4 regions of the Streptomyces sp. NPDC090083 genome follow, and region 3 is predicted to be linked to each of the others. Evidence: riboswitches for the same ligand, from Rfam matches in the RefSeq annotation. Region 3 holds a riboswitch; each other region holds the start of a gene.

Region 1 (5,468 bases), on a different contig from region 3:
GCTGGCCGGGCGAGGGCTACCCGCAGCGCCTCTGGGTCGACCATGTGCGCGCCCTGTACGGCCTGTTGGACCGGTTGCGGGCGGCCCACCCGGGCGTCGCCTTCGAGTCCTGCTCGGGCGGCGGCGGCCGGATCGACCTCGGTGTCATGAGCCGCACGGACCAGGTGTGGACCTCGGACAACACCGACCCGCTGGACCGGCTCGCCATCCAGCACGGCTTCAGCCAGATCCACCCCGCGCGCGTGATGGCCGCCTGGGTCACCGACAGCCCCAACACCCAGCTCAACGGCCGCGTCAGCAGCCTGCGCTTCCGGTTCGTGAGCGCCATGGCCGGTGTGCTCGGCGTGGGCGGCGACCTCTCGGAGTGGACCGAGGAGGAGCTCGCCGAGGCCCGCCGCTGGGTGGACCTCTACAAGGAGATCCGGCCCCTGGTGCAGCACGGCGACCTCCACCGGCTCCGCCCGCCGACGGGCGGACTCAGCGCCGTGCAGTACGTCCGCGGCGACGAGACCGTCGTCCTCGCCCTCCTTCAGGCACAGCACTACGGCGAGCCCCTCCTGGCGCTCCGGCTGCGCGGGCTCGACCCGACGGCGTCGTACGAATGCCTCGAAACGGGCGAAGTCCACCGGGGTGCCGTGCTGTTGCACCACGGACTGCGGACCGGTCTGCGCGGTGACCTGGATGCGACGGTTCTCCGACTGCGTCGCATCTGATCCTTCTGTCCCAATTGCAGCCTTCGTTCCAACTCGCTCTGGAATAAAGGAACCTGGGGTTCGTGTACGTGAGCAGCGTCATATCCGTGACCGTGCGTCGTTAGTCATGTTCACGTAATTGACAAGCTTCCGCTGGGGAATTGAAGAGCGGAGTCCCGGGGGAATTCACGGAGGGTGACGGTGAATTCCTCCGGCGGATCACAAGAAACGCATATCCGTGGAACCTCCTGCTTGTCCCTTTGCGTCTTCCTCGCTTACGTTCGCCACCAATCCGGACGGACGCCCAGTCCTGCCGCCGACCGGACTTCGCATCCACTCACCCGTATGCGGCAGGAGCGGGGGACCCACAGGCAAGACGCCTGTTCCGGTCTCCGGAACGGGCTCGGGGTTAAGCCGCGTCCCGTGCGCGGCCGGGCATCTCCAGCCCGAACCCGACAGCTCACCTCGCAGGCGCCGGAGAGGAATTCGCCATGCCCGCGAAGGGTAAGCACCGCCGCCCGAAGCCCCAGCGCTTCACCCGCTCGATAGCCGTCGCCGGAACCGGCGGCGCGGCACTCGCCCTTCCGCTCATGGGTGCCACCGGCGCCCATGCGGCGACCACGACGTCCGCTCCGGAAAAGGCGGTTCAGTCCGTTCCGGCGGCCGAGAAGACGGCGGCCGAGAAGTCCACCTCCGCCAAGTCGGCGCGCGTCACGACGTATTCGGTGAAGTCGGGCGACTATCTCTCGAAGATCGCCGAGGAGCAGGACGTCACCGGCGGCTGGAAGAAGATCTACCGCGACAACCGCGAGGCCATCGGCGGCAACCCGTCGATGATCCACCCGGGCCTGAAGCTCTCCCTCGGCGAGAAGGCCACGACGAGCGGGACGGACACGGCCAAGTCGTCGACGCCGTCCGGCACTTCGTCGTCGTCCTCGTCTTCCTCGTCGTCCTCCGCTTCTTCCTCCTCGAAGGAGTCGTCGGCCACGCAGAGCTCCGACACCAGCACCTCCACCGGCTACGGCCTGCCCGTGGCCGGCGGCACCATCGGTACCGGCTACCGCGTCGCCGGCAGCATGTGGTCCAGCGGCTACCACACGGGCGTCGACTTCGTCGTCCCGACCGGCACCACCATCAAGGCGGTCGCCGCGGGCACGGTCGTCTCGGCGGCCTACGACGGCGCCTACGGCAACGAGGTCGTCATCCGCCACGCGGACGGCGAGTACTCGCAGTACGCCCACATGTCGCAGCTGTCCGTCTCGGCCGGCCAGACCGTCACCGAGGGCCAGCAGATCGGCCTCTCCGGCGCGACCGGCAACGTGACGGGACCGCACCTGCACTTCGAGATCCGGACCACGCCGTACTACGGCTCGGACGTGGACCCGGTCGCGTATCTCCGCTCGCACGGCGTCACCGTCGGCTGACATCGGGCCCGGCACGGGCACCCCACATCACCGAAGGCCGGACCCCGATCCCCGGGTCCGGCCTTCGGCGTATGGCAGTTCCGGCATCAACGCCCCTGGTCAGAGAGTTATTCCGACTTTGGACAACCCTTTACGAGTGGCTTATCTCACCGTCCGTCAACCCCTAAATACGATCGCGTAGGTCACAGGCGAGGGTGAATTATGGTTGCCGTGGCTAACGATTCGAAGAGTGACAGCAGAACAGTGATCGGGTCGTACGTGGCGGTGGGGGACAGCTTCACCGAAGGCGTCGGCGACCCCGGGCCCGACGGTGCGATGGTCGGCTGGGCCGACCGGTTCGCGGTACTGCTCGCGGATCGCCGGCCCGAGGGCGACTTCGCGTACACCAACCTCGCCGTGCGCGGGAAGCTGCTCGACCAGATCGTGGCCGACCAGCTCACCCGGGCCAAGGAGATCGGCCCCGACCTGGTCTCCTTCTGCGCCGGCGGCAACGACATCATCCGCCCCGGCACCGACCCGGACGAGGTCGCCGAGCGCTTCGAGCGCGCGGTCGCCGACCTCACCGGCGCCGTCGGCACCGTCATGGTGACGACCGGCTTCGACACCCGGGGCGTGCCCGTGCTCAAGCACCTGCGCGGCAAGATCGCCACCTACAACGGACATGTGCGCGCCATCGCCGACCGTTACGGCTGCCCGGTGCTCGACCTGTGGTCCCTGAAGACGATCCAGGACCGGCGAGCCTGGGACGGCGACCGGCTGCACCTCTCTCCCGAGGGGCACACGCGCGTGGCGCTCCGTGCCGGACAGGTCCTCGGCGTGGAGGTCCCGGCCGACCCGGACCAGCCCTGGCCCCCGCTGCCGCCGCGCGGCCCGCTCGACATCCGGCGCGACGACGTCCACTGGGCGCGCGAGTACCTGGTGCCGTGGATCGGACGCCGCCTGCGCGGCGAGTCCTCGGGCGACCACGCGGAGGCGAAGGGCGCGCTGTCTCCCGACGCCATCAAGATGCGGATCGAGGCGGTGGCCTGAGGCGAGGCCAGGGGAGAGGTCGATCAGGACGTCGTCAACGCGGCCCGGTCGAGCCCCAGTTCACGGGCGAGCGCCTCGTCGACCCACTCCAGGGCACGCGCCCGGGACACCGTTCCGGCGTACGCCGTCATCTGTACGGCGAGGCCGTCGAGGAGGGCCGTGAGGCGCAGCGCCGCACCGCTCGGGTCCGGGCAGTGGAACTCGCCCGCGGTCACCCCCTCGGCGACGACCTCGGCGAGGGCCCGCTTCCACTGCCGGTCGAGATCACGCGTGACGTCCAGGAGAGCGGGTTCGCGCAGCGCCGCCGCCCAGCCCTCTATCCACAGCCGCCACCCCTTGGCCTGCCCGGTCGGCGCGTACCAGCGCACCGCTGCCCGCAGCCGGCGCACCGCGGTCGTACGGCGGCCGAGGAGCTTGCGCAGATGCGCGAGGTCGTCCTCGGCGGCGAAGGCGAACGCGGCGGCGACCAGTTTCTCCTTGGTCGAGAAGTGATAGAGCACCAGCGCGTTGCTCACCCCGAGCGCAGAGGCCACGTCGGCGATCCTGACCGCCGCCACGCCCCGCTCCTCGATCTGCTCCACGGCGGCACGCAGCAACTCCGCCCGCCGCTCCGCCACGCCCAACCGCACTCTCGCCACGCGGTCACCCTAATCCGTCGCCCACTGGGGTATCGCCCCGTACGTCACCGGTACCAGCCGAACCGCTCCGCGATGACCGGCAGCCGGTCCGCGACGATCGCGTGCGCGGCGGCGCGCGGAGTCGTCCGGTCGGCCTCCGCGCGGGCCAGCATCAGGTCGATCAGGGCGCGCATCGACCGCCGGGTGTGGGCGAACGCCTCGTCCGCGTCGGCGCCGATGTCGCCGAAGAGGGTCCACCACCACCAGGCGTTCGTCCCGGAGTTCACGACGACGTCCGGCAGCACGACGACCCCGCGCGCGGAGAGCAGTTCCTCCGCCTCCGGGAGGACCGGCATGTTGGCGGCCTCGACGATCCAGCGGGCGGTGACTCCCCGCTGGTTGGTGGTGTCGACCGCGTACGACACCGCCGCCGGGACCAGGACCTCCGCGTCCACCGACAGCCAGTCCTCACCGGGCAGTTCGAGGTCGCCGGGGCGCAGCACGGCACGGTCCACGGTGCCGTACGCGTCCCGGGCCGAGAGCAGCGCGTCGATGTCCAGCCCGCCCGGGTTCACGATCGTGCCCTTGATGTCGGCGACGGCGACGAGCGTCAGCCCCGCGCGCGTGAGGAACCGCGCCGTGGCCCCGCCCATGGTGCCCAGGCCCTGCACGGCGACCCGCGTCCCCGTGTACGGCACGCCCGCCCGGTCCAGCGCCGCGAGCACCGACTCGGCGACCCCGCAGCCACCGACCAGTTCGTCCAGACCGATGCCGTCCACCTCGACCGCGAAGGCGTCGGCGAGCCGCCGCCGTGCCTCCGTCTCGTCGTCGAGCAGCGGATACACGGCCTGGATCGACGACACGAGCCCCGCCTCCGCGGCGGCCCGCTCGACCAGGTCCTGGGTGAGCCCGAGATCCTCACCCGTCGTCCAGAAGCTCTCGATGTACGGCCGCATGGCGCGCAGGTACCGCACGAGGACGCCGTACGACTCCGGGTCCTGGGGATCGCAGTCGATGCCCCCCTTGGCGCCGCCCAGCGGGACGTAGCGGCCCTCCGGGTCGTAGTGCAGAGCCTCTTTCATGGTCATGCCCCGGGCGAGCCCGGTGACCTCGGCGAGGGTGCAGCCCGGCCGCATCCGCAGGCCCCCGCTGGACACCCCGCGCACCAGCCGGTCGACGACCAGGAAGCCCTGGCGGCCGGTGACGTGGTCGGTCCAGGTGAGCGACATCAAGGGGGCGGTCATACGAGCTCCTCGGGGCACCGGCCGGCAGGACGCGTGCCGAAGCGGTCGACCGGACAGCGGTTACTGAACGGCGAGTCAGTATCGGAAGCGGTGTCCGGTCCTGTCAACGCGGGACCGGATCGCTCCGGAGCGGGGTCAGGCCCCTTCCGTACGAGGTCGAGCCCCTTCCGTACGAGGCCGGGTCCCCGCCCGCCGTGTCGTCCCCCGGCGCGGAACTTTGGGCTTTCTTTGGAAAGCGGGCTCCGTGAAGCCGATGCGACGGCGTTGTCACAGGGGTCGACCATAATGGAAAGCCTGACCGACTCCACCTGGAGGAACCGTGACCGGAATCCGTACCCTCAGCTCCGGGCTCCGCGCGCTGCAGCCCGAGGCCTTCGGCGCGGACCCGAGCGGCGAGCGCCTGGCACGCATCCGTAGATCCCCCCATTTCAAGGACGGGGTCTTCCAGAACCCCGGCGGCAA
Region 2 (5,468 bases), on a different contig from region 3:
CGCCCCCGGCACCGGCGACCTCCCCTCGGCCGCCGACCACCACTGGCTCGCCCTCGCCTGCGACCTGGCGGCGGACTGCCCGCCCTCGGAGACGGCGTTCAGCGTCGGCGCGGTGGTGGTGGCGGAGGACGGCACCGAACTGTCCCGGGGCCACTCCCGGGAGGCGGCCGACCCGGTGGTCCACGCGGAGGAAGCGGCCCTGGCGAAGCTGGACCCCGAGGACCCGCGCCTGCCCACGGCCACCGTCTACACCAGCCTCGAACCCTGCACCCACCGCGCCTCCCGCCCCAAGCCCTGCGCGCGGCTCATCCTCGACGCGGGGGTGCGGCGGGTGGTGACGGCCTGGCGCGAGCCGGACACGTTCGTGGCGGGCGCGGACGGAAGCGGGGCGCTGGCCGCGCGCGGGGTGAGCGTGGTCGTACTCCCGGAGTACGCGCAGCGGGCGAAGGCGCCGAACGGCCACCTGCTGGGCTGAACCGGCTGCTCGCCGCGGGCCGGAGTCGTTCAGCCCGCCCGGCAGGTGAGGACGCCCGCCCCCACGACCAATCGGCCCAACAGATCCTGCGCCCCGCCCCGCCCCGCGTCACGCTCGCAGGGAACCGGTGACCAGAGGCGGAGGTAGGACACATGAGGGCAGTCGCGGTGCTGGGCGCGTCCGTAGCCGTAGGACTACTCGCCTCGTGCGGAACGGCGGACACCGGTACCCGGACCATGGCGAGGGCGCTCCCCGCGGGCGCCGCGTTCACCCACCCCGGAATCCTCGTCAGCAAGCCCCAGCTGGACGCCGTACGGAAGAACGTGACCGCCGGGAAACAACCCTGGCTGAAGGCGTACTTCGGGATGCGGGACAGCAAGTACGGCTCGTACAAGTACACGCCGAAGCCGTACGCGGACGTCGACTGCCCCTGGAACGGCAAGGCCGCGCACGGCTGTGTCGAGGAGCGCGAGGACGCGATCGCCGCGTACACGCAGGCCCTCCTCTTCAGCATCACCGGCAAGCAGCACCACGCGCTCAAGGCGCGGGAGATCATGGACGCCTGGTCGGCGAAGATGAAGGAGCACACCTCCGACGACGCCGGGCTCCAGACCGCGTGGGCGGGCTCGACCTGGGCACGGGCCGCGGAGATCGTCCGGTACGCGCCCGGCGCGGGCTGGCCGGCCGACCGGGTCAAGCGGTTCGGGACGATGCTGCGGACCGCCTACGAGCCGGAGGTCACCAAGAACCTGCCGGACTACAACGGCAACTGGGACCTCGCGATGACCGACGCGGCGATCGGCATCGCGGTCTTCCTCGACGACCACAAGGCCTTCGACGCGGCCGTCCAGCGCTTCCGCGACCGCGTGCCCGCGTACTTCTACCTCGCCAAGGACGGCAAGGTGCCGCTCACCCCGGTGGGCTCGAAGGTCACCACCCCGCAGAAGCTGACGACGTACTGGTTCAAGCAGACGACCTTCCGCGACGGCCTGGCCCAGGAGACCTGCCGCAACTTCAAGCACGTCGGCTACTCGCTGGCGGCGACCGCGCACATCGCCGAGACCGCCTGGCACCAGGGCGTCGACCTCTACGACGGCGTCAAGGACCGGCTCAAGGCGGCCCTGGAGTTCCACTCCCGCTACCAGCTCGGCGAGCCCGCGCCCGCGTGGCTGTGCGGCGGCAAGGTCGACCGGAACATGGGCCCCGACCTGGAGGTCGCCGTGAACCACCTGGAGAACCGGCTCGGCATGAAGGTGCCCGCCGCGCACCGGCTCGCCGAGTCCACCCGGCCGGCCGGCAGCGACGACCTCTTCGTCTCCTGGGAGACCCTCACGCACGCCGGTAATCCGGCGGACTGAAACCCGTGTGACATCCGGCCCCGCGAATGGCGTATAGTTGTGAACACAACGGCGCGGGGTGGAGCAGCTCGGTAGCTCGCTGGGCTCATAACCCAGAGGTCGCAGGTTCAAATCCTGTCCCCGCTACTCAGGCCTAGGGCCGGAATCCAGAAATGGGTTCCGGCCCTAGGTGTTTCTCCCCCTGTCGGCCCACCCCGCTCGCCGCCCTCTCCCCACCGGGAAAAACTGGACCCGTGGAGGAGGAGGGACCGTATGTGCGAGCCGGTGGGCGTCTGCCCGGCGATCCCGTGCCCGACCCCGGCCTCGGCAACAGCCCCGCGCCCCGGCCCGAGGGGCGCCGGATCTCGTACACCCGCGCCGTCGTCCGCCGCCTGCCCGTCCTGCTGCTGATCGCCGCCGCGCTCTACGACTACCTCACCCCGGCCGACTTCACCGCGGCCCCGCTCTTCACCGCCGCCCCGCTGATGGCCGCCCCGCTCTACTCCCGGCGCGGCACCGTCCTCATCGGCCTCGCGTCCGTCGCCGTCGTCCTCGCCGTCCACATCCGGCTCGGCATCGTCCACGACACCGACGCGGTGACCGAGACGGCCACCGTGGCGACGGTCGCCGTCCTCGCCGTCCTCATCAACCTCCTGGTCCGCCGCAGCAGCGAACAGCTCGCCTCCGCGCGCGAGATCGCCGAGGCCGCCCAGCGGGCCGTGCTGCCCCAACCGGCCGAGCGGATCGGCGGGTTCGAGATCGCGGCCCGCTACGAGGCGGCGCAGGAGGGCGCGTTCATCGGCGGCGACCTGTACGCGGTGCAGGACACCCCGCACGGCGTACGGCTGGTCGTCGGCGACGTGCGGGGCAAGGGCATGGGCGCGGTCGCCGCCGTCGCCGTGGTCATCGGGGCGTTCCGGGAGGCCGCCGAGCAGGAGGCGACCCTGGAGGCGGTCGCGCAGCGGCTGGAGCGGGCGCTCGCGCGGGAGGGCACCCGGCGCGACGGGCTCGACGCGTTCGAGGGGTTCACCACGGCCATCCTCGCCGAACTCCCGCACGGCGACGGCGTCGTACGGATCGTCGACCGGGGGCACCCGCCGCCGCTGCTCCTCCACGTGGACGGCACCGTCGGCACGTTGCAGGTCCGGGAGCCCGCACTGCCCCTGGGGATGGGCGAGTTGGGGGTGTGGCCCGACCGTGCCGAGGAGTTCGCGTTCCCGGGCGGGGCCACCCTCCTCGTGCACACCGACGGGCTGTCCGAGGCGCGGGACTCCCGAGGGGACTTCTACGACCCGGCGGCACGGCTGGCCGGGCGGACCTTCCGGAGCCCCGAGGCGCTGCTCGGCATCCTCGCCAGGGAGGTGCGGCGGTACTCCGGGGGCTGGATGACGGACGACATGGCGATGATCGCCGTACGGCATCCCCGGTCCCGTCACCAGGTGTGACCGGGCGGGAGCCCTCCGCATAACAACTGACATACCGTCAATAGCTGTGGGAATTCTGAGACTTGGCCAACTCGCCCGTTTTTCGCCGGTGGTGGGCCGTTCGTCCAGCAAGGAAAGGTTAATGATCAAGCCGAACAGCTTGGAAACGGGTGCCCGTGTCTATTAACGTTCGATAACGCAGCGCGGTCGTCCCGGCCGTCACAAGAGACGGCTCCGTGCGCACGCGCCGAATCCCGCAAGGGAACCGGGGAACCACCACTTGGGGTGAATCGCTCGTCGACCGTCGTGGAGACACGTCCGGTTTACGCGCGTAGGAGACCTTCCTGCTCCGAACCCGTCAGCTAACCCGGTAGGCGAGAAGGAAGGAAAGGAGCACGCCCACGTGGCGTCAAACCAGGCTGCCCCTGAAGCCCCTGTCGTCTACGGCGGTTACCGCCCCGACGAGGGCCCCTGGGAGGAGTGGAATCCCAGCGCGGAGACCGTCTCCCCCAACCGCGGCAAGCACCGTGTCGCGAAGCAGCGTGGTGGCGGAGGATTCGCCCGCAGCTCCACCGTCCTGGGCGTCGGTGTCATAGCCGCCGTCAGCGCGGGCGGCATGGCCAGCGCCAACACCGGCAAGCCGCCGGTCTCCATCTCCCTGCCCGACCTGCCCTCGGTGGGCCACCTGCTCGACGACTCGTCCAGCAGCACCCCCAAGGGTTCCGCGACCGCGCTCAGCAGCGTCGGCGTGACCACCACCGAGACCGCCAAGGGCACCTCGGACGCGGGCGAACTGCTCCGCAACCGGATCATGGCCCAGGCCGAGTCGCAGCAGGTGCAGGTCGACGGCCGCTCGCAGGCCGCCGCCGAGGCCGCCGTCGCCAAGCAGAACGTCGACGCCGCGGCCAAGGCCGAGCAGGCCGCCGCCAAGCAGGCCGCCGCGGCGAAGCAGGCCGCGGAGGACGCCGCCGAGAAGAAGGCCGAGGCCGCGAAGCTCGCCGCGCTGGCCAAGCAGTACACGCTGCCGGTCGCCTCGTACACGATCACCGGGACCTTCGGCCAGGCCGGCTCGATGTGGTCCTCCGGGTACCACACGGGTCTCGACTTCGCCGCGCCCACCGGCACGCTGATCAAGGCCATCCACAGTGGCACGATCACCGAGGCGGGCTGGGCCGGGTCCTACGGGTACCGCACGATCCTCACCCTCGACGACGGCACCGAGCTGTGGTTCTGCCACCAGTCCTCGATCAACGTCAGCGTCGGGCAGAAGGTCTCCACCGGCGAGGTCATCGGCCGCGTGGGCGCCACCGGCAACGTCACCGGGCCGCACCTCCACCTGGAGGTGCACGTCAACGGTGCAGCGACCGCGAGCGACCCGGCGCCCTGGCTGCGCAGCAAGGGCCTCAACCCCTGACCGGCCCCTGAATCGACACCGTCCGCCCGCGTCGTGCCGGAATATCCGGTTCCGGCGCGGGCGTTGACGTCGAGCATGACTTCTCTTCGCAAGCTGGGCCGGTCCGACCTGGAGATCTTCCCGCTGAACCTCGGCGGCAACGTGTTCGGCTGGACCGCCGACGAGGCGGCCTCCTTCGCCGTGCTCGACGCCTACACGGCCGCCGGAGGCAACTTCGTCGACACCGCCGACTCGTACACGGCGTGGATCGAGGGCAACAAGGGCGGTGAGTCCGAGACCGTCATCGGCAAGTGGCTCAAGGCCCGCGGCAACCGCTCCGACGTCGTCATCGCCACCAAGGTCAGCCAGCACCCCGAGTACCCGGGCCTGTCCGCCGCCAACATCAAGGCCGCGGCCGACGCCTCGCTGCGCCGCCTGGGCACCGACTACATCGACCTGTACTACCCGCACTTCGACAAGGAGGAGGTGCCGGTCGAGGAGATCGTCGGCGCGCTCGACGACCTGGTGAAGGCGGGCAAGGTGCGGCACATCGCCGCCTCCAACATCTCGCCCGAGCGCCTCCAGGCCGCCCTCGACTTCTCCGACCGCGAGGGCCTGGCACGCTACGTCGCCGTCCAGCCCCACTACAACCTCGTCTCCCGCGACACCTACGAGGGCGAACTCCGGGACGTCGCTGCACGCGGCGGACTGTCGGCCCTCCCGTACTTCTCGCTGGCGGCCGGCTTCCTCACCGGCAAGTACCGGGCCGGTACGACGGTCGACAGCCCGCGGGCCGGACGCGCCGCGCAGTACCTCGCGTCGGAGCGCGGCCAGCAGGT
Region 3 (5,468 bases):
ACGTCCTGTACATTTTGTACAGAGCCCGCCGGAGACGCCGGAGACCGCCGCGGCAGCGCCCGCCAGAGAGAGGTCACGCCATGACCCGACCGTCCGCCCGCCACGTCCTGCCCGAGTTCACGGAGCGCACCGGCTCCGGCCACCGGACCCTCGATCCGTACGCGAAGCTGCTGGAGGAGCGGATCGTCTTCCTCGGCACGCCGATCGACGACATCGCTGCGAACGACGTGATGGCCCAGCTCATGCACCTCGAGTACCAGGCGCCCGACCGGGACATCGCGCTGTACATCAACTCGCCCGGGGGATCGTTCACCGCGATGTCGGCGATCTACGACACCCTGCGGTTCGTCAGCTGCGACGTGGAGACGGTCTGCCTCGGCCGGGCCGGCTCCTCCGCGGCGGTGCTGCTGGCGGCGGGCACACCGGGCAAGCGGTCGGCACTGCCGGGTGCGCGGGTGGTGATCCACCAGCCCTCGCTGCCGGAGCCGGTCCAGGGTCAGGCGAGTGATCTCGCCCTCCAGGCGGCGGAGTTGGCGCGCACCCGGTCCCGCCTCGAATCCCTGCTCGCCCTGCACACGGGCCGGACGGTGGAGCAGGTCAGCGCCGACATCGAGCGGGAACGCACCCTGGATGCCCGACAGGCCCTGGAATACGGACTGGTGGACCGGATCGTGGCCCCCCGCACGACCTCGCTCACCGAGCCGGGCGGGGAGTGAGCCGACGATGCTGCCGCCGGAGCTGCCGCCGTTGCCCGCACTGACGCGTGCCGAGGGCGAGTTGATCGACCGTTATCTGGATGTGGCCGACCTGCTGGGCCGGATCAACCCGGCGCGCGACGGTGACACGTACCGTGGTCTGAGGGCCGCTCAGGCGCTCGTGGCGAAGGCCGCCGAGCTGCGGGACGCGCTGGCGCTGATGCACCAGCGGGGCGAGGCCGAGCTGCACGCCCCCACACTGGCCCGTGCGCTGCGCGTGCTGGACGGGGAGCGTCGTACGGCGCGCGTCACGATCCCCGTACCCTCCGACAGTTGAGGGACGCGGAGCCGTGCGGGGCGGAGGCGAAACGAGCCGAACGGCGTACCCCCGATCGGCGTAGGCGCTCCTCCGTCCGCGAGGCCTCCCGGGTTGCGCAACACGCGTGGTCCGAGGGCTCCCTGACGGGTTCCGGTGCTGGTCCGAGGGGTGCGTGCCGCTCGACACCCGATCGAACACGGGGGTGTCCACCCGAACGGGTGAGTGGTGAGTAACCCCACAAATACCCGGTTCCGTTGGGATTTTCGGACATGCATAGGTGAAGATCCCTGTCTGACGACAAGACCCCGCCGCAGCGGCGGGGCGATCCGGGCGGACGCCGAGTCCTGCCGCCGCCCGGATGACAGGTCGACAGGATTGCATCGGCAGGAGTGGAGGACCCAAGCACGACGGGTCGCCGGGACGGTCACGCCATGACCGGGTCGAGCAGCCCTTGGGGTGAAGCCGCGTCAGCGGCCGGGCAACTTCGCCAGCCCGAATCCGACAGGTCATCCTTCACAGGCGGCTGACGAAGGGTTGCGCATGACTGCGCTCAATCGTGTCCCGTCGCTGATGGTCAGGGCCGGTACGGCCTCGGCCTTCGCCATCGCCGCCGTGGGCGGTTCCGTCGTGATACCGGGCGTCGCATCCGACGCAGCGGCCGCGACACCCGCGACGAAGGCACTCCAGGTCGCGGCGTCCAAGAAGGGCGCTCCGTACAGGTACGGGGCCACCGGACCGGGCCGCTTCGACTGCTCCGGGCTCACGTTGTACTCGTACAAGAAGGCGGGCAAGAAGCTGCCTCGTACGGCTGCCCAGCAGTACAACAAGACCCACCACATCTCGGCCAAGAGCCGCAAGGCCGGGGATCTCGTGTTCTTCCACTCGGGCTCCAGCGTCTACCACGTCGGCATCTACGCCGGGAAGGGAAAGATCTGGCACGCCCCGAAGACCGGGGACGTGGTGCGGCTGCAGAAGATCTGGACCAAGAGCGTCTGGTACGGCCGGGTCAGCTGACCCGCGCCGAGTCTCCCGAGGGGGTGGCGGCCACCTGACGGTCCGCCACCCCCTCGGGCGTCCGCAGCGTTCCGGGAGCGGTCCTACGGCTCCTGCTGGCCCGCGGCGCCCACCGGCCGGGCCGGTACGGTCCAGGGCACCTCGACGGAGACGGTCTTGCCGCCCTCCCGGGTGGGCCGGACGGAGAGTTTGCCGCCGCACTCCGCGGTCAGCCAGCGGATGATCACCATGCCCCGGCCGTTGTCCTGCTGGACGGCGGCCGGCAGTCGTTTAGGGAAGCGGGGATGGCTGTCGGTGACCCCGATGCGCAGCTGTTCGTCACGCTCCAGCTCGATGTCCACCGTGAAGGTGGGTGACTGGCCGAAGGTGTGCTGGACGGCGTTGGTGGCGAGTTCCGACACGATGAGACGGATGGTGTCGGCGGCCTCCGTGTCCGCAGGCAGTCCCCATTCGGCCAGGGTTCCGACGACGTAGGTGCGGGCGGCGGACACCGAGGCCGGATCGCTCGGCAGAGTGACGGATGCTTCCAGATGGTCTGCCATGGCGCGGTCGTCCCTTTCCCGCGGGACCGATGTCCGTCACAGCGCGGATGGTTCGAGTACGGTCCCGGACTGGTGCTTCTTCGCCAGACTGCCATTACCTCGGCGGTAACGGTGCCGATCCACCAAGATATGCATATATCTGTCGCTCGAAGCGGTGAACTCTGCGACCCCAGACCGTATTTGGGCGGCTCGGAAGGAGTAAGGAGAAACCCATGCAGTACGGTCCCGCGGTGCGGCGCCGGAAACTGGGCGCCGAACTGCGCGCGTTGCGTGCGGAGGCGGGGCTCACCAGCGGAGAGGCGGCCCGGCTCGTCGGCTGGCACCAGTCGAAGGTGAGCCGGATCGAGACCGGAGCCAGTGGCGTGAAACCGCCTGACGTCAGGTTACTTCTGGACGCCTATCAGGTCGCCGACCCACAGCTTCGGGACATGCTCCTCGTCCTCGCGGGCTCCGAGGAGGGCGGCGGCCGGCACCACTGGTGGCACGCCTACCGGGGTGTACTGCCGCCCGCCTACCGGGACTTCATCAGTCTGGAGTCACAGGCCTGCACGCTCCGCACCCTGGAGACCTCGGTGGTCCCCGGCCTGCTGCAGACGCCGGAGTACGCCCGCGCGGTGACCCGGGCCGCCGTGGGAGGCCCCGACAACGACGGCCCCGAGCGGCTCGACGCGCTGGTGCAGGTGCGGCTGGCCAGGCAGGACGTGCTGCGCGCGGATCCGCCGCTGGAGCTGAGCGTGGTCCTGGACGAGGCGGTGCTGCGCCGGGAGGTGGGCGGTCCCGGAGTGATGGCGCGTCAGCTGGACCGGCTGGTGGAGGCGGCGCGGCTGCCCCAAGTCCGGCTCCAGGTACTGCCGTTCGCCGCGGGGGCGCACATCGGCATCACCGGGCCTTTCGTTATCTTCTCCTTTCCGAGCACTTCTGATCTGGACGTGGTTGTTCTCGACCACTTGACGAGTAGCCTCTACCTCGAACGGAAAGAAGACCTAGAGGCCTACAGCGAGGCCTTCAGCACCCTTCAGTTCCACGCCCTTTCGCCCGAGGATTCGTCGGATTACATCGCCGGGATAGGTGACGGCGCGTAAGGAGGCACCATGTCTGCACTGCCTCGGAACGTACCTTCCAGTTCTGAACTGTCCGGCGTGCGGTGGCTGCGCAGCAGCTACAGCACGGGAGCGAACAACTGCGTCGAGGCGGCCCGTCCGCGCTCAGGCCTCCGCGCGGGGCTGCTCGCCGTACGCGACTCGAAGGACCCGCAAGGACCCGCCCTGCTGTTCTCCCCCGAGAGCTGGACGGGGTTCCTCACCGCGTTCCACTGATCTGTCCGCCCGTCAGCGGCGCACGGCCGTGTCACGCCGACTCATGGTCGCGTCCCGCCGATCACCCGTACAGCGCGTTCGATCTCGGCCCCGGAGAGGTCCGCTCGGGCGGTCAGCCTGAGCCGTGAGATGCCGTCGGGCACGGAAGGAGGACGGAAGCAGCCCACGGCCAGCCCTGCCGTACGGCAGTCGGCCGCCCACCGCACGGCCGCCTCCGGGGACGGCGCACGCACCGAGACCACGGCGGCGTCCGGACGCACCGCTTCCAGGCCCGCCGCGGTCAGCCGCGTGTGCAGATCACCCGCCACGGCGCGCGCCCGGGCAGCCCGCTCGGGCTCGCGCCGCAGCAGCGTCAGCGCCGCGAGCGCCGCACCGGCCGCCGCCGGCGCGAGGCCCGTGTCGAAGATGAACGTCCGCGCCGCGTTGACCAGATGGTCGATCACGCGCGCGGGCCCGAGCACGGCACCGCCCTGGCTGCCCAGCGACTTGGACAGCGTGACCGTCACGACCACGTCCTCGTCGCCCGCGAGCCCCGCCGCGTACGGCGCACCGCGTCCGCCGTCGCCCAGTACCCCGAGCCCGTGCGCGTCGTCGAGCAGCAGCCCCGCGCCGAACTCCCGGCACGCCTCGGCGAGCGCGCCCACCGGCGCCGCGTCCCCGTCCACGGAGAACACCGAGTCGGACACGACGACGGCCTGCCCCTCGTGCGTCCGCAGCGCCTTGCGCACCCCGTCCGGATCGGCGTGGCCGACGACCTGGGTGGTGCCCCGCGCCAGCCGGCAGCCGTCGATGAGGGAGGCATGGTTGCCGGCGTCGGAGACGATCAGCGAGCCGTGCGGGGCGAGCGTGGTGACGGCCGCGAGGTTGGCGGCGTAGCCGGAGGAGAAGACGAGGGCGGCCTCGAAGCCGGTGAACTCGGCCAGGTCGCGTTCCAGTCGGGTGTGCAGCTCGGTCGTGCCGGTGACGAGTCGCGAGCCGGTCGATCCGCCGCCCCAGGTCCGTGCCGCGTCGGCGGCCCCCTCGACGACCTCGGGATGGTGGGCCAGGCCCAGGTAGTCGTTGCTCGCGAGGTCCAGGAGCGGTGAGTCGGCGGGACGGGGCCGCAGGGTCCGGACGAGCCCGGCGCGGCGGCGCCGCTCCGCCTGCTCGTCGATCCAGCCGAACGCCATGGTTCCTCCGGGGCTTTTGTAGGCAGTGCACAGACACTAATCGGACGACCGGCCGCCCTTGGTGTGGTGATACCCACACCGCCAGCTTCATGTCTTGTGCATTCTCTCCTTGGCCGCGGGCGGTCCCGTAGGACAGGATCGGGCCTCATGGACCTGCTGAACACGCTCGTGGACAAGGGGCTTCGGCGCGAGCTGCCGACCCGCGCGGAAGCTCTCGCCGTCCTCTCCACCTCGGACGACGACCTGCTGGATGTCGTGGCCGCGGCCGGAAAGGTGCGCCGGCACTGGTTCGGCCGACGGGTGAAGCTCAACTACCTCGTCAACCTCAAGTCCGGCCTGTGCCCCGAGGACTGCTCGTACTGCTCGCAGCGGCTCGGCTCGAAGGCCGACATCCTGAAGTACACCTGGCTGAA
Region 4 (5,468 bases), on a different contig from region 3:
CGATGACCAGGCGCAGGCCGTGCGCGCGGTCGGTGAGGTCCTTGACGTCGGCGATGCCCTGCAGCTTCTTCGCGCCGACCAGGTCCTTGATCTTGGAGATCACCTTCTCGGGGCCCACGGAGAAGGGCAGTTCGGTGACGATCAGGCCCTTGCGGCGGGCCGTCACGTTGTCCACGGTGACCGTCGCGCGGATCTTGAAGGTGCCGCGGCCCGTCTCGTACGCGTCCCGGATGCCGGTGAGGCCGACGATCCGGCCGCCCGTCGGCAGGTCGGGGCCGGGGACGTGGCGCATCAGGCTGTCCAGGTCCGCGTTCGGATAGCGGATCAGATGCCGGGCGGCGGCGATCACTTCGCCCAGGTTGTGCGGCGGCATGTTGGTGGCCATGCCGACGGCGATGCCCGACGAGCCGTTCACCAGGAGGTTCGGGAAGGCGGCGGGCAGGGCCACCGGCTCCTGCTCCTGGCCGTCGTAGTTCGGGGTGAAGTCGACCGTGTCCTCGTCGATCGACTCGGTCATCAGGTTGGCGGCCTCGGACGGCCGGCACTCGGTGTACCGCATGGCGGCGGGCGGGTCGTCGTTGCCCAGCGAGCCGAAGTTGCCGTGGCCGTCGGCCAGGGGCACGCGCATGGAGAAGGGCTGGGCCATGCGCACGAGGGCGTCGTAGATCGACGCGTCCCCGTGCGGGTGCAGCTTGCCCATGACCTCGCCGACGACACGCGCGCACTTCACGTAGCCGCGGTCGGGGCGCAGGCCCATCTCGTCCATCTGGTAGACGATCCTGCGGTGAACGGGCTTCAGGCCGTCCCGGGCGTCCGGCAGGGCGCGGGAGTAGATGACCGAGTACGCGTACTCAAGGTAGGAGCCCTGCATCTCGTCGACGACGTCGATGTCGAGGATCCGCTCCTCGAACGAGTCGTCGGGCGGCGGGGTCTTCGTGCTGCGGCGGGCCATCGCTGCCGGCTCCTCTTTTCTGGTCGCTCGCCTGGGGGTCGCTCCCCTTCGGCTCACTCTTGCTGAAGCGTGAACGGGGTCTTGACGTGAACCATTGTGGACCGCGGCACTGACAACGCGGACCAGGACCCGGCGTTGCCCGCTCGGGTCCGTCACCGACGGCTGCCGCGTGAGTCCATGTGTGCGACTGCCCGCAGGCTACGCGATCTCGCTCTCGGCGTACGTCCGCCGGGAACTTCGCCCACGGTCCGCGCGCTTGCATACAGTGGCGGGACGAGCAGGATTTCTGCGTTTCCAGCCAGAGAATCCGCGATGGAAGGGACGTACATGCCCATGGGTCACACGGCCACCGCCGAGGCAGGCTCCGGCGGCCTGACAGCGACCGAACACCGCTTGGCCAACGGTCTGCGCGTGGTGCTCTCCGAGGACCACCTGACCCCGGTCGCGGCGGTGTGCCTCTGGTACGACGTCGGTTCCCGCCACGAGGTCAAGGGACGTACCGGCCTGGCTCACCTCTTCGAGCACCTGATGTTCCAGGGCTCCGGACAGGTGAAGGGCAACGGTCACTTCGAACTGGTGCAGGGCGCCGGCGGTTCCCTCAACGGCACCACCAGCTTCGAGCGCACGAACTACTTCGAGACCATGCCCGCCCACCAGTTGGAGCTCGCCCTCTGGCTGGAGGCCGACCGCATGGGCTCCCTGCTGGCCGCCCTGGACGACGAGTCCATGGAGAACCAGCGGGACGTCGTCAAGAACGAACGCCGCCAGCGCTACGACAACGTGCCCTACGGCACCGCGTTCGAGAAGCTGACCGCCCTCGCCTACCCGGAGGGCCACCCCTACCACCACACCCCCATCGGCTCGATGGCGGACCTGGACGCGGCCACCCTGGAGGACGCGCGCGCGTTCTTCCGCACCTACTACGCGCCCAACAACGCGGTCCTGTCCGTGGTCGGCGACATCGACCCCGAGCAGACGCTCGCCTGGATCGAGAAGTACTTCGGGTCCATCGCCTCGCACGACGGCAAGCCCGCACCCCGTGACGGCGCGCTGCCCGACACGATGGGCGGGGAGCTGCGCGAGGTCGTCGTCGAGGAGGTCCCGTCCCGCGCCCTGATGTGCGCGTACCGCCTCCCGGAGGACGGCACGCGCGCGTCCGACGCGGCCGACCTCGCCCTCACCATCCTCGGCGGCGGCGAGTCCTCCCTCCTCTACAACCGCCTCGTACGACGCGACCGCACGGCCGTCGCGGCCGGCTTCGGACTGCTGCGGCTGGCCGGAGCGCCCTCCCTGGGGTGGCTGGACGTGAAGACGTCCGGTGACTACGAGGTGCCCGTCATCGAGGCCGCCATCGACGAGGAGCTCGCCCGGTTCGCCGCGGAGGGCCCCACGGCCGAGGAAATGGAGCGCGCCCAGGCCCAGTTGGAGCGCGAGTGGCTCGACCGGCTGGGCACGGTCGCGGGCCGCGCCGACGAACTGTGCCGGTACGCCGTCCTGTTCGGCGACCCGCAGCTCGCCCTGACCGCCGTACAGCGCGTCCTCGACGTGACGGCGGAGGAGGTCCAGGAGGTCGCCAAGGCCCGCCTGCGCCCCGACAACCGCGCGGTGCTCGTCTACGAGCCCGCCGCGGACGAGAACGACGAAGCAGAGGCCGGCGACGAGAACGAGGAGGCGGCCAAGTGACCGAGCTCGCCACGATGGAATTCCACCCGCAGCCCCAGGCCGGCGAGGCCAAGCCGTGGGCCTTCCCGGCCCCCGAACGCGGCGCGCTGGCCAACGGCCTGACCGTCCTGCGCTGCCACCGTCCCGGCCAGCAGGTCGTCGCCGTCGAGGTGCTCCTGGACGCGCCCCTGGACGCCGAACCCGCCGGTCTCGACGGTGTCGCCACGATCACCGCGCGCGCCTTCTCGGAGGGCACCGACAAGCACTCCGCCGAGGAGTTCGCCGCCGAGCTGGAGCGCTCCGGTGCCACGCTCGACGCGCACGCCGACCACCCCGGGCTGCGCCTCAGCCTGGAGGTCCCGGCCTCACGCCTGGCCAAGGGCCTCGGCCTGCTCTCCGACGCGCTGCGGGCGCCCGCCTTCGCGGACAGCGAGATCGAGCGGCTGGTCCGCAACCGCCTCGACGAGATCCCGCACGAGACGGCCAACCCCTCGCGCCGCGCCGCCAAGGAGCTCTCCAAGGAGCTCTTCCCGGCGACCTCGCGCATGTCGCGTCCGCGCCAGGGCACCGAGGAGACCGTCGAGAAGATCGACTCGGCGTCCGTCCGCGCCTTCTACGAGCGGCACGTCCGCCCCGCGACGGCCACCGCCGTGGTCGTCGGCGACCTCACCGGCATCGACCTGGACGCGCTGCTCGACGACACCCTGGGGTCGTGGACGGGCTCCTCCGCGCAGCCGCGCCCCGTGCCGGCGGTGACCGCCGACGACACCGGGCGGGTCGTGATCGTGCACCGTCCCGGCGCCGTCCAGACGCAGCTGCTCATCGGCCGCGTCGGAGCCGACCGGCACGACCGGCTGTGGCCCGCCCAGGTGCTCGGCACGTACTGCCTCGGCGGCACCCTCACCTCCCGCCTGGACCGCGTCCTGCGCGAGGAGAAGGGCTACACCTACGGTGTGCGGGCGTTCGGCCAGGTGCTGCGTTCGGCGCCCGACGGCACCGGCGCCGCGATGCTCGCCATCAGCGGCTCCGTGGACACCCCGAACACCGGTCCCGCGCTGGAGGACCTGTGGACGGTGCTGCGCACCCTCGCCGAGGGGGGTCTCACCGACGCCGAGCGCGACGTCGCCGTGCAGAACCTCGTCGGGGTGGCGCCGCTCAAGTTCGAGACCGCCGCGGCCGTCGCGAGCACGCTGGCCGACCAGGTCGAGCAGCACCTGCCCGACGACTACCAGTCGACGCTGTACCGGCAGCTCGCCGCGACCGGCACGGTGGAGGCCACCGCGGCGGTCGTGAACGCCTTCCCGGTGGACCGTCTGGTGACGGTCCTGGTCGGCGACGCGGAGCAGATCAAGGCGCCCGTGGAGGCGCTCGGCATCGGCGAAGTGACCGTCGTCCCGGCGGAGTAGACACCCCGTAGCGGGCCGGCGAGCGGCACGCGCGTGTGGGGGCCCTGGCGACTGAAGAGTCACCAGGGCCCCCTATTGTCCGAATTGGGGGAGAGGTTGCCTGTCTGCCCTGTGGCGTGTGCAACAAAAACCGTGATCCGTTTGGGGATTGAAAGTGGCCCCCCTTAGCGTCGGTCCGGCTGTCCGTCAGGCACCGCGCCGCACTCGCGGCACCGGACAGTCATCGCCGAGTCCCCGTACGGCGCGAGCCAGGGGAGCCGGGGACCCATGTCCCTGGGGTGAATCGGACGCCCGTGAAGGGGGTCCGTAGGAGACCTTCCTGCTCCGAACCCGTCAGCTAACCCGGTAGGCGAGAAGGAAGGAAAGGACCAGCCACTCCATGGCGTTCACGCGCGCCACCGGGAAGCACCGCCGCCCGGGCAGGACCCATCGCACCACCGTGCGCGTCGCGAGCGTCGCGGCCCTCACCACCACCGGCGTCGTCGGCACCCTCGCGAGCGCCCCGGCGTTCGCCTCGGAGCCCGCCGCCGAACAGACCGGGCTCACCCCCGTCATCGCCATCGGCGACTCCGTGGCCGAGAAGATCGACGCCCAGGCCGCCGCCCAGCAGCAGGCAGCCGCCGAGGCGCAGGCCAAGGAGGACGCCCGGCTCCGGGCCGCCGCTCAGGCCAAGGCGGAGCACGAGGCCAAGGAGCGCGCCGCCCGCGCCGCCGAGCGCAAGAGGCTCAACGCCTTCGTCGCCCCGGTCACCGGCTCGTACGTCTCCACCGGCTACAAGACCGGCGGTTCCCTCTGGTCCTCCGGCGCCCACACCGGGGTCGACTTCCATGCCTCGACCGGCACCAGCGTCCACGCGGTCGGCTCCGGCACGGTCGTCGAGGCCGGCTGGGGCGGCTCGTACGGCAATCAAGTGGTGATCAAGATGGCCGACGGCATGTACACCATGTACGGCCACCTGTCGTCCATCGGTGTCTCCGTCGGCCAGAGCGTCACCCCGGGCCAGCAGATAGGCCTCTCCGGGGCGACCGGCAACGTCACCGGACCGCACCTCCACTTCGAGGCCCGCACCACCGCCGAGTACGGCTCGGACGTCGACCCCGTCGCCTACCTCCGCAAGCACGGCGTCGACGTCTGACGACACGGCACCGCACTTCCCGAAGCCCTGGCCCGCCCGGCCGGGGCTTTCGGCGTTTCCGGAGCCCTCCTGTCCAAAAAATATGCATGGATTCCGGCCCTCCATCGGAAATTCCCGCTCACTGCAATAGAGTCACCGAACACACGTCAATCGTCGACGTTTCACGGGGATTAAGGCGGAGGTCGGACATGCGTATTCCGGCGCACTCGGTATGCACGGCGATCCGGGACGACATCGTCGCCGGTGTCCACGAGCGCGGCAGCCGGCTCACGGAGGAACTCCTCGCGCGCCGGTACGGGGTCTCGCGCGTTCC

The links. Region 3 has a riboswitch for cyclic di-AMP ahead of ACIPTO_RS37635 (C40 family peptidase). Riboswitches for the same ligand answer to the same signal wherever they lie in the genome.
Region 1: linked by a shared signal. The riboswitch ahead of ACIPTO_RS00910 (peptidoglycan DD-metalloendopeptidase family protein) and the one ahead of ACIPTO_RS37635 (C40 family peptidase) in region 3 are both predicted to bind cyclic di-AMP.
Region 2: linked by a shared signal. The riboswitch ahead of ACIPTO_RS22070 (M23 family metallopeptidase) and the one ahead of ACIPTO_RS37635 (C40 family peptidase) in region 3 are both predicted to bind cyclic di-AMP.
Region 4: linked by a shared signal. The riboswitch ahead of ACIPTO_RS05230 (M23 family metallopeptidase) and the one ahead of ACIPTO_RS37635 (C40 family peptidase) in region 3 are both predicted to bind cyclic di-AMP.

Annotation. Positions count from the first base shown of each region.
Region 1 covers NZ_JBIVED010000001.1:219,483-224,950, reverse strand. Annotated here, with positions in the region: gene ACIPTO_RS00915 (alpha-galactosidase) at 1-713, shown strand, start outside; cyclic di-AMP (ydaO/yuaA leader) riboswitch at 1,017-1,179, shown strand; gene ACIPTO_RS00910 (peptidoglycan DD-metalloendopeptidase family protein) at 1,184-2,116, shown strand; gene ACIPTO_RS00905 (SGNH/GDSL hydrolase family protein) at 2,360-3,145, shown strand; gene ACIPTO_RS00900 (TetR/AcrR family transcriptional regulator) at 3,169-3,783, opposite strand; gene ACIPTO_RS00895 (Glu/Leu/Phe/Val dehydrogenase dimerization domain-containing protein) at 3,828-5,006, opposite strand; gene ACIPTO_RS00890 (MBL fold metallo-hydrolase) at 5,326-5,468, shown strand, end outside.
Region 2 covers NZ_JBIVED010000006.1:38,530-43,997, reverse strand. Annotated here, with positions in the region: gene ACIPTO_RS22090 (dihydrofolate reductase family protein) at 1-475, shown strand, start outside; gene ACIPTO_RS22085 (alginate lyase family protein) at 628-1,833, shown strand; tRNA gene ACIPTO_RS22080 (tRNA-Met) at 1,886-1,959, shown strand; gene ACIPTO_RS22075 (PP2C family protein-serine/threonine phosphatase) at 2,067-3,257, shown strand; cyclic di-AMP (ydaO/yuaA leader) riboswitch at 3,472-3,628, shown strand; gene ACIPTO_RS22070 (M23 family metallopeptidase) at 3,640-4,650, shown strand; gene ACIPTO_RS22065 (aldo/keto reductase) at 4,726-5,468, shown strand, end outside.
Region 3 covers NZ_JBIVED010000015.1:71,478-76,945, forward strand. Annotated here, with positions in the region: gene ACIPTO_RS37625 (ATP-dependent Clp protease proteolytic subunit) at 81-716, shown strand; gene ACIPTO_RS37630 (hypothetical protein) at 724-1,032, shown strand; cyclic di-AMP (ydaO/yuaA leader) riboswitch at 1,372-1,551, shown strand; gene ACIPTO_RS37635 (C40 family peptidase) at 1,555-2,028, shown strand; gene ACIPTO_RS37640 (ATP-binding protein) at 2,112-2,570, opposite strand; gene ACIPTO_RS37645 (helix-turn-helix transcriptional regulator) at 2,783-3,652, shown strand; gene ACIPTO_RS37650 (DUF397 domain-containing protein) at 3,662-3,886, shown strand; gene ACIPTO_RS37655 (8-amino-7-oxononanoate synthase) at 3,928-5,055, opposite strand; gene bioB (biotin synthase BioB) at 5,203-5,468, shown strand, end outside.
Region 4 covers NZ_JBIVED010000001.1:1,283,566-1,289,033, reverse strand. Annotated here, with positions in the region: gene ACIPTO_RS05245 (DNA topoisomerase IV subunit A) at 1-952, opposite strand, end outside; gene ACIPTO_RS05240 (pitrilysin family protein) at 1,280-2,635, shown strand; gene ACIPTO_RS05235 (M16 family metallopeptidase) at 2,632-4,020, shown strand; cyclic di-AMP (ydaO/yuaA leader) riboswitch at 4,235-4,387, shown strand; gene ACIPTO_RS05230 (M23 family metallopeptidase) at 4,400-5,155, shown strand; gene ACIPTO_RS05225 (GntR family transcriptional regulator) at 5,344-5,468, shown strand, end outside.